3 regions of the Comamonas sp. CAH-2 genome follow, and region 1 is predicted to be linked to each of the others. Evidence: predicted binding sites of a transcription regulator. Region 1 holds the regulator's gene; each other region holds the start of a gene.
The links. Region 1 encodes FNR, which switches genes on or off when oxygen is low (the NO sensors DNR and NnrR bind a similar motif). Its sites were predicted from a motif close to TTGATNNNNATCAA; they were not measured.
Positions count from the first base shown of each region.

Region 2: a site for FNR is predicted at 1,647-1,660, ahead of FYM52_RS14850 (hemerythrin domain-containing protein). Genes of this name have one in related genera too.
Region 3: a site for FNR is predicted at 2,070-2,083, ahead of FYM52_RS07200 (DUF3149 domain-containing protein). Genes of this name have one in related genera too.

Region 1 covers NZ_VSWF01000042.1:5,993-9,244, forward strand. The annotation lists gene hemN (oxygen-independent coproporphyrinogen III oxidase) at 1-788, opposite strand, end outside; gene fnr (fumarate/nitrate reduction transcriptional regulator Fnr) at 993-1,718, shown strand; gene FYM52_RS16490 (hypothetical protein) at 1,790-2,095, opposite strand; gene FYM52_RS16495 (FixH family protein) at 2,342-2,629, opposite strand; gene ccoG (cytochrome c oxidase accessory protein CcoG) at 2,705-3,252, opposite strand, start outside.
Region 2 covers NZ_VSWF01000032.1:10,625-13,876, forward strand. The annotation lists gene FYM52_RS14840 (dienelactone hydrolase family protein) at 1-270, opposite strand, end outside; gene FYM52_RS14845 (MarC family protein) at 393-1,025, shown strand; gene FYM52_RS14850 (hemerythrin domain-containing protein) at 1,057-1,584, opposite strand; gene FYM52_RS14855 (CsbD family protein) at 1,811-2,029, opposite strand; gene FYM52_RS14860 (ABC-type transport auxiliary lipoprotein family protein) at 2,203-2,856, opposite strand; gene FYM52_RS14865 (MlaD family protein) at 2,868-3,252, opposite strand, start outside.
Region 3 covers NZ_VSWF01000008.1:25,909-29,160, forward strand. The annotation lists gene aat (leucyl/phenylalanyl-tRNA--protein transferase) at 1-217, opposite strand, end outside; gene FYM52_RS07180 (hypothetical protein) at 415-732, shown strand; tRNA gene FYM52_RS07185 (tRNA-Asn) at 839-914, opposite strand; tRNA gene FYM52_RS07190 (tRNA-Asn) at 957-1,032, opposite strand; gene FYM52_RS07195 (YbaN family protein) at 1,107-1,535, opposite strand; gene FYM52_RS07200 (DUF3149 domain-containing protein) at 1,816-1,995, opposite strand; gene FYM52_RS07205 (DUF2721 domain-containing protein) at 2,213-2,671, shown strand; gene FYM52_RS07210 (HTH-type transcriptional regulator ArgP) at 2,687-3,252, opposite strand, start outside.

The DNA.
Region 1 (3,252 bases):
GGCAAGTCCTGCTGCAGGATGCGGCGCTGGGCCTTGAAACGCTCGGGCAAGTGGGCGTACGCATACAAGGCAATGCGATCCGGGCGCAGCTGTGCCACCTGTTGCAGCGTGCGCGCAAACGATTGCGCGTTCTGCTTGGGCAGGCCATAAATCAGGTCCACATTGATGGACTGGAATCCCAATTCGCGCGCAGCGGCCACCAGATCGAACACCTGCTCGGCGGGCTGCTCGCGGTGCACGGCCTTTTGCACATCGGGATCGAAGTCCTGCACGCCGAAACTCAGGCGGTTGAAGCCAACTTCCTTGAGCACAGCCAGGCGCTCGCGCGTCACCGTGCGCGGGTCCACCTCGATGGAATACTCGCCAGCAGGATCAAAGGCGAAACGCTCGCGCAGCATCTGCCACAGCTCACGCAGCTCGTCATCGGACAGGAACGTGGGCGTTCCTCCGCCGACATGGAACTGGCTGACCACCTGCCCCCGCCCGCAGTGCTGCAGGTGCAGATCGACCTCGCGCTCCAGATAGCGCATGTACGTGGCAGCACGCTCATGGTGCTTGGTCACGATCTTGTTGCACGCGCAGTAATAGCACAGCGATTCGCAAAACGGGATGTGCACATACAGCGACATCGGCTGCTTGGCAGCCGCAGCGACTTTGCGTTGCTTCAGAGCCAAGATATAGTCGCTATCACCAAACGCTTCCACAAACCTGTCTGCTGTGGGGTAAGAGGTATAGCGTGGACCAGGTACGTCGTAACGACGCAGGAGTTCGGGTGTGACGACAGTCATGAATCTTTTTTCCTTGATTGTTAGACTGTGCACCAATGGCCCGCAACCATCCTTGACGTGAATCAAGAGGTCTGCGATCAAGCAATGCCACAATTTTGACAAGCATCATTCACCGCAATCCCAGTTGTAACAGCTTCTTTTTTACCGACCTTTAACGCACCGCGTGACCCGCAAGAATGCCTGCACCACGCCGCGTCCGAGTACATGACCCCTCCAACCATCAAAGTCACCTGTTCCAACTGCAACCTGCGCGAGCTGTGCATGCCTGTGGGGCTGAGTGAGCAGCAGTTGCAGCGCATCGACGAAATTGTGGCCACCCGCCGCAAGGTCAAGCGCGGCGGCACCCTGTTCCGCAACGGGGAGCCCTTCACATCGCTGTATGCCATCCGCACAGGCTTTTTCAAGACCTGCGTGGCTACCGAAGATGGTCGCGACCAGGTGACAGGCTTCCAGATGGCCGGCGAGATCATTGGCCTGGATGGCATCGTGCATGACCACCACACCTGCGATGCGGTGGCCCTGGAAGATGCCGAAGTGTGCGTGATGCCGTTTGACGGGCTGGAGGAGGTGTCGCGCGAAGTGACGGCCCTGCAGACCCACGTGCACAAGGTCATGAGCCGCGAAATCGTGCGCGAGCACGGTGTGATGCTGCTGCTGGGCAGCATGCGCGCCGAAGAACGCCTGGCGGCCTTCATCCTAAATCTGGTGCAGCGCCTGCACGCACGCGGCTTCTCGTCGTCGGAACTGGTGCTGCGCATGACGCGCGAAGAGATCGGCAGCTACCTGGGCCTGAAGCTGGAGACGGTCAGCCGCACTTTCTCGAAGTTCGTCGAAGAAGGCATGGTGGAAGTCAAACAGCGCCACGTGCGCATTCTGGATACTGCCGCGCTGCAACGCTTGGTCAACAGCCACCAGGACTGCAACAAGTAACCACCTGCCGCTGCCTCAGCGCAGGTACACGAAAAAAGGCCTCTCTGGATTTGCAGGGAGGCCTTTTTACTTCACGCGTTGTTGGGATAGCAGGCTTGCAGCCGCTCGGGATCACCAAGCCCGGCCGACGGCGCCTGGGCTTGGGCATTGACCGCGGCGCTGGGCAGGGCCAGCACCATGGTCATCCAGCCGGCCACGGCGAAGACCGCCCAGAACGCAAAGAATGCCAGGGTGTAGATGGCCGTGCGCGACAACTCCACCGCCTGCCCCATCCACAGCATGTCGTGCGGGTCAAACGCCGCGAAAACCAGCATCTCCATCACGCCGGCCGCCACAAAGGCCGGCCAGCCAATCCACATCCAGCGTCGTGTCCACATAAAAGCACTCCTTCGCAAGGGGTTGTGCATAAATTGTGTCCACAGGCACTGCACCCTGGTTGTGGGACAAACACTGAATAAAAAAACATAGCTGCCAGCGCTTGATTCCATTGAATTTCAAATAATTTTCTATTTGAAACCTACTGATTACATGCGCCAGCAGCTATGTTTTAAGCCAATCCCCTCTGCGCGGTCATGCCCCCCGTGCTGCCGAGAACAGCACAAACGGCCTGTCAGCACGCCGCATCACTTGGGTGCCAGGTTGGGCAAATCGTCCGCAGGGGTGGCGGCATGGTTGCGCACCGCGTGCGCAGGCGCATGGCTTTTGTCCGGGTTGCGCAATTGCTCGTTGATGTTCACGCCCTTCTGGTAATAGTCGGGGTCCACAACCGGGTCCGCGCCACGCGTGGCAATGACCAAGGTGACAATGCCCGCCACCACCACAATGGCAGGACCTGCCAGCACCAGCCACACATGGCCGAATTTCCACCAGGGAGCGGTCGAGACTTCGGGCTTCATTTCAGCTTGAGACATCCTAGACTTTCTGAGAGATAAACACACATTGCGCACAATGCCCAACGGCAGCGTGCGCCAGACCAGCAATCACCATCAACGCGGCACCACGAACACCGATTTTTCGGACACACGACCCTCGCCGCTGCGCGCATCGATATCGAACACGATGTGGTGCGAACCGGGCTCCGCCACCCCGTAGGGGATCTGCACCCGCACGGCCACGCCGCGCGTCTGGGCGGGCAGCACTTCAACCTCGCCCCCCTCGACCAGTTCGATCCCGTTGAGCCCATGCACCTGCACATGGTAGGTCTGGGTGGCCTCGGTGGCGTTCATGACCTGCAGCCGATAGACATTCTCGAGCTTGCCACCGGCCACGATCCGGGCCAGCGAGGCTCGGTCACGGATCACGTCCACCTTCAACGGCTCGCGCAGCGCCATGCTCACCACCATCGCCACCGACAGGCCGACCAGAACCGCACCGTAAATCAGCACCCGAGGACGGGCGATGCGCCGCAGGATCTGGGAGCGTGGCCAGCGCTGGGTAACGGCGTTTTGCGTCGTCAAGCGGATCAGGCCCCGCGGGTAATGCATGTTGTCCATCACGTTGTTGCACGCATCGATGCACAAGCCACAGCCGATGC
Region 2 (3,252 bases), on a different contig from region 1:
CTCGGCCGCGGCCTTCAAGGCCTTGCCGCGTGCCATGCCCTCGGCGTCATAGCCCAGTTGCACATCGAACTCCAGGCGCGTGAACAGCGCCGGGGCGATCGCCACGAAACCGCGTGCGGCCAGGCGGTCGGTCACGGCGCGGATGTGGCTGTTGACGCCGAAAATCTCCTGCGCCACCACCACGGCCCCGCGCACCGGGCCCTCGGGCCGGGCCACCCAGGCCGGCACCGCCGTGCCGTCGGCGGCGGTCAGTGAAATAAAGCTGCCCATGGATCGCATCTCCTTGTTATCGTTGGGCGGCCTGCCGTGTCCCTGCCGGCCGCAACACTGGCAACTTTAAGCAATCTGCGTTCCACTTAGGACCTGTCCACCCTTCCCCGCACTGCCCGCCCATGGATCTGAAACCGCTGATCACCCTGGTTGCCATCGTCAATCCGCTGGCCATCGTGCCGTTTTTCATCCACTACACGCAAGGCTTCGATGCTGCGCAGCGTGCCCAGACCATCCGCACGGCGTCGTTCAGCGCCTTCGTGGTGATCGCCGCCTGCGCGCTGATCGGCCTGCAGGTGCTGGATTTCTTCAACATCTCGCTGCAGAGCTTCCAGGTCGGCGGCGGCCTGCTGCTGCTGATCAGCGCGATGAACATGCTCAACGCGCGCCCGGCCGAAGACCGGCGCCACGAGGACACGCTGGAAGCGGGGGTCGAGAAGGCCGCCATGGGCAACAGCATCGCCGTGGTGCCGCTGACGATCCCGCTGCTCACCGGGCCAGCCGCCATGTCAACCGTGGTGATCTACGCCGACCAGGCGGCCACTTTCTGGCAGCACCTGGCCCTGGTGGGCTATGGGGTGGTGGTGGCGGCCGCGGTGTGGGCCAGCTTTTCCATGGCCGAACCGATTGCCCGCGTGCTGGGCAAGACCGGCATCAACGTGATGACGCGGCTGATGGGCCTGATCCTGGCCGCCCTGGCCGTGGAAGTGATGGCCGGTGGCCTGATGAAAATTTTCCCTGCGCTGGCGGGCTGACAGCGCGTGCCGGCCGGCACAGGGGCGGCACTCAGACCGCCGACTGTGCCACCTTGTCGGCCTGGGCGCCGTGCTGGGCGTGGTCGTCCGGGGTGGAGCAGGCCCCGCCGCAGCCGCTGATGGGCTGCGCCGGCAGGGCATCGCTGTGCAGCAGGGCGCCGCTGGCGGGGTCAAAGCCCACGCTCTGCATGTGCTGGGCCAGGGCCGCATCCATGGTCTGGGCGTGGTAGCTGAACCAGGAGGCCAGCTCCGGCGTCATGCCGCGGATCATGCTGTAGTCCCCCTCGTCCCCGCGCTTGCCACCTTCTCGCATGATGTCCAGCACCACCTTGTGCTGCGTGGCGTGGCAGTTGCCCGTGGCAAAGCCGGTGGCCAGCATCCAGCGGTCTTCCTGTCCGAAGTGCTCCTCGGTGTGTGCCACCAGCGCCTGCCACACCGGCATCAGGGCCTCGTCCGGCGTGGCTTCCACCTGCGCCATCAGGTCCACGAACTCCTTGTGCGTTTCGTCCATGACTGGAACGTTCAACTCCAGGGCCGTGCTCCATTCCAATGTCGCCATAGCGCCCTCCTTCGTCCAAACTGTGCAAAGCCGAAAGCTTACGAAGCCTATCTCGTAGGGGTTTGAGACAGGTCAAAGCCCGGCCGGCACAGGACCACGGCCTACAGGCGCCGCCGGGCCAGACGGCAAAAAGCCCCGCATGCGGGGCTGGGGCTGACACAGGGTGGGTGCGCGCCTGCGGGCGGAATTGCGACCGGAAGCGGCGCCCCCTGCGGGCGACTATGGATCAGCGGTCAAAACGGAAGTCGGGGTGGCGCTTGTGCCATTCGGCCAGCTGCTTTTCCGCCTCTTCCTTGGCCAGGCCATGGCGCTCCTGCAGCTTGCCCAGGAACTGGTCGCGCTTGCCGGCGATCACGTCCACATCGTCGTCGGTCAGCTTGCCCCACTGCTCGCGAATCTTGCCCTTGAATTGCTTCCAGTTTCCTTGGATACGGTCTTCATTCATGGAATTTTCCTCAGCGTGAAATCAACATTGACTGCACAGAGAATGCGCAAAAACCAACACATTCACATTCCTGCAGCGCGAAAACTCACTTTAAGAAAAATTCATGGCGCAGCGTGTCGTCGATGCGGGACAGGGCCGGTCGGACCAGACCGACCCGGCGTGCCAGAGAGCGTTTAACGCTTGGACACGGTTTGCAGCCACTGGGTGAGGACGCCCCCCAGCACATCCACCCCCTGGGCCAGGGCCTGCACCCCGGCCGCGGCGTTCGGTGCCGACGCGGGCTGGCGCACCTCCAGCACCCGCTGGGCCAACAGCACATCGCCCTGCGGCGCGGGGTCCACCAGGGTGGCGCGCACGCGCACCCAGCCCACGCTGTCCTGGGCGGTGGTGAAGACGTGGCTGAACTCCTCCAGCGCCAGGCGCAACACGGGCACGCGCCGCCCCTGCACGCTGGGCAGGGCTTCGCCCGGGGCTGCCGACAGCACCACGCGCCCGCCCTGGGTCAGGTGTTCGCGCAAGCGCTGCTGCACCATCTGTGCGGGCGGCACGCTCCAGCGCGCCTGGGTGTAGGCGCGCAAGACCTGCGCATCCGCATACGCCAGGCGGTAATGCACCAGGGTGCTGCCATCGGCCAGCAAGGGCGCCTGCACGGGCCCCAGGGCCACGGCCGGCAAGGCCACGGCCGGCAGCGCCGCCAGCGCGGCCGGCGCCCCCAGGTCATAGCGGGTCACGGCCTGGGGCGGCCGCGGCAGGGTGCTGCAGCCCGCCAGCCAGACGACCGCCGCCGCCCAGAACCAGGCGCGGCGTGGAGTGATCAGTGCGCGCATATGCATCTTCCTTATTGGGCCGCAGGGGCCACAAAACCGGGCTCGCCGGGCCCGGGCTGTCCGGCATCCACCCCATACAGCAGGGACTGGGGGTTGTCGCCAATCCCCGCCGCGGCACTGCCCATGCGGCGTGCGGCCGAGGAGACGTCGCTGGCGGCCTGGCTGATGCTGGGCAGGGTGGCGCGGTCCAGGCGCTCGGCCGCCCGGGCCATGGCCTGCGAGCCTTCGGTGATCCGCGCCAGGGCGCCGTCCGGGCCTTGCACGGTCGTGGTCATGCGCCGCACCTCCTGCGCCAGCGCGCCGGCTTCCTGCCCGGCCTTTTCCATGGCCTGCAGGGCACGGCGTGCATCCTGGGTCATGCCGGGCAGCTCCTGCTGCAAGGTGGTGTGCATGGAA
Region 3 (3,252 bases), on a different contig from region 1:
GCAGCACCATGCGGGGGTCGGGCGACCACCACAGGTTGGGCTGGCCGGGGCTGAACCAGGGAAAGATGCCCTGGCGGTAGGCCGCTTGCAGGTGTTCGGCATCCAGGGTGCCCCCGGCTGCCAGTAGGCCGGGCATGGGGGTGTCGGCGCCCCAGGCATGGGTCACGGCGGGGAACTCGTCCTCGGAATCGAGCCAGATCAGCGATGGCGCTTGCATGTTTTGCTATGAACTTGGGAAGTGGGTCGGTCGGGTGTTGCGCCAGCATGGGGGCCAGTGGGGTGGTGGGCTGCTCCTACAGTGAATGCTGTCCTATGGGGACAGACCCCGCCATGGGGCTTGCCTATGGTGGCGTCATGTCCTTGGGGCATTATGAAATGCGGTGTCGCCGCATGCGGATGGAAGGAGTGGCAATCATGTTCTTTTCCGGCATTTTCAGTGGTGAACCCCGTTACATCCGCCGTGCCCGGGCGTGTCTGCAGGAAGCGCGCATGGCCATGCTCGAGCATTCGATGGCGGCCGAGCACTACCATGCCTCGGCGGCCATGTATGCCGAGCGCGCGCGCCGACTGGAGGAGGAGATTGCCCATTGGGAGGCGCGCAAGAAGGGGGCGGTGCTCATGGACCCCTTGCAGGAGGCGGGTAAGTACATTGCGCCCAATCGCATTGAATCCGTGCCGGCGGCTGCCGCTGCTGGGGCGGCGCCGACCGTGGGGATTGTCCGGGCTGCTTGAGGTCCGTTGAGCGGGGTGCTGCTGTGCATCCAGTCCACAGGGGGCGGGCGGTATGGACGCGGCCAAGAAAAAAGCCAAGCATCTTGCAATGCTTGGCTTTTCAGAGTGGCTCCCCGACCTGGGCTCGAACCAGGGACCTGCGGATTAACAGTCCGTCGCTCTACCGACTGAGCTATCAGGGAACATTTCGGTGTGCCTTGTGCAATTGCAAGGCGTCAATTGGGTGGCTCCCCGACCTGGGCTCGAACCAGGGACCTGCGGATTAACAGTCCGTCGCTCTACCGACTGAGCTATCAGGGAACAAGACCTAGATTATATACATGGATTTTTGGCCGTTTTGGCAGTTGGTCCAAAAAAGTGAGAGCAGCCTGGGCCTATGCCGGTTCGGGGCGCCGCCACAGCCACAGCAGCACGCAGGCCATGCAGCCGCAGGCCAGCCAGCGCACCCACACCGGCGTGGGGGTCAGCCACAGGATGGCTGCGCACACGGCCATCATCACGGTGGCACTGCGTTTGGCACGGCGGCTGACCAGGCCGCCCGCCTGCCAGTTTTGCAGCATGGGTCCAAACAGCGGGTGCCGCCACAGCCAGGCGTGCATGCGTGGGGAGCTGCGCATGGCGGCCCAGCCGGCCATCAGGATGAAGACCGTGGTGGGCAGGCCCGGAATGAACACCCCGGCGATGCCCAGCGCCAGGGCCAGTACCGCCAGGGCACGCAGCAGCCAGCGCGTGTACCAGTGGCGCGCCACGATCGGGGCGGGCACGGGGGCGGTGTCGGCAGCGTCTTCGGGCGGGGCAGGCAAGGGCATGTGGTCGATTGTGCCTGGGTCTGTGGCGGCATGGCCGGCCACGGTGGTGCGTGCCCGCATTAAAAGGAGCAGGTAGCGCTTTGTGGATCAGGGTTTGCGTATCCAATCCATCGGAACGGCTGATGTTGCGAACGCTGTCAGCTATGGTTTTGTGAAGTGAAGTGAAGTGAAGTGAAGTGAGGAACTGGAGCTGGGGCGTTCCCCGGTGGCAGCCATAAAAAAGGCCTGCGGATGCAGGCCTCAAAGAGATGAAGTTGGAAGGCCTCTGCGGGCTTCAGGTCTTGGCGGAGGGCGTGGCGGCCTGGCTGTCGGCCGCAGCGGCGGCGGAAGCGCTCTTGTTGATCTTGCCCAGGAAGAGCACGGTGAAGTAAATCCACATGGCAATGGTGATCAGGATGACGATCAGGCTCATCAGGCCGTAGTCGGTCGAGATCAGGTCGTTGAACATCTTCATGGCAAACATCCTCCGCAATCAGTCATGGGTTAATAGGTGTGTCGTCACTATCGCGTGCGGGTGGGGGGGGGCGTTTGCGGCACATCAAACGGCCGGACTGGGCGATTTGCGTTAAAGCAAGGGTCTGGATGGCCGGTCGGGCTGGTTTTTTGCATACCATGCGGGCATGGCCGTTCGTCGGCAGCGCCAACTAGTTTGAATGGGTGAGAAACAACACATGATCGACGCTTCCAACGTCACACACAGCGTGCAACTGGCCGTGGCGCCAGTGTTCTTTTTAACGGCCGTGGCCGGCATGATCGGCGCCGTGGCCGGGCGGCTGGCACGCATCATCGACCGGGCCCGGGTGATGGAGGAGCGCGTGCGCGCCAGCAACGATGAGGAGTTCATCGACCGCGGCCTGCGTGAGCTGAACTACCTGCGCACGCGGGGCCGCATTGCCAACTGGTCGATCGGCTTGCTGACGCTGTGCGGCTTTCTGATCGGGCTGACGATTGTCTTCCTGTTCATCGGCCAGGCCTGGGCGGAGCAGGGGCAGATGGTGGCGGTGTTCCTGTTCCTGGGTGGGGTGTTCTCGTTCATCGCCGCGCTGGCCTGCTTCATGTGGGAGACGGTGCTGGCCACCGATCTGCTGAACTTCAACGTGCTGGAGACCGGGCGGCAGATGCGGCACTGACCGCCCTGTGGCCGCTCAGGGCTTGGGGTCGATGGGCTCTAACCAAGCCTGGGCGGCATTGATCACGCACTGCGTCAGGCGCTCCAGTCCGGTCTGCGCATTGCGCGCATGCGCCCAGTACAGGGGCACCGGAATGCCGCTGCCCGGCAGCAGCTCCACCAGACTGCCGTTGGCCAGGTGCTCGCGGATCAGCACCGTGGGGTGCATGCCCCAGGCCACGCCGGCTTCGCAGGCGCGCACGAATGCGTGGGCCGATGGCACCCAGTGGCGCGGCGGCGCATGGCGGGCCGAGACGCCTTGCTGGTGCAGCCATTTGTCCTGCATCGCGTCCTTGCGGTCATAGGTCAGCACCGGTGCCTGCGACAGGGTCTGGGCATTGATGCCCTGGGCGCCGAAATAGCGGGCGATGAAGGCCGGGCTGGCCGCGGCCACGTACTGCATGTTCGCCAGGGGCCAGATGTTGCAGCCCGTGATGTGGCTGGACGAGGCCGTGACCGCCGCCATCACCTCCCCTTCCTTGATGCGCTTGGCCGTGTGGTCCTGGTCGTCGATGCTGATGTCCAGCAGCTCGTTGCCTTCCT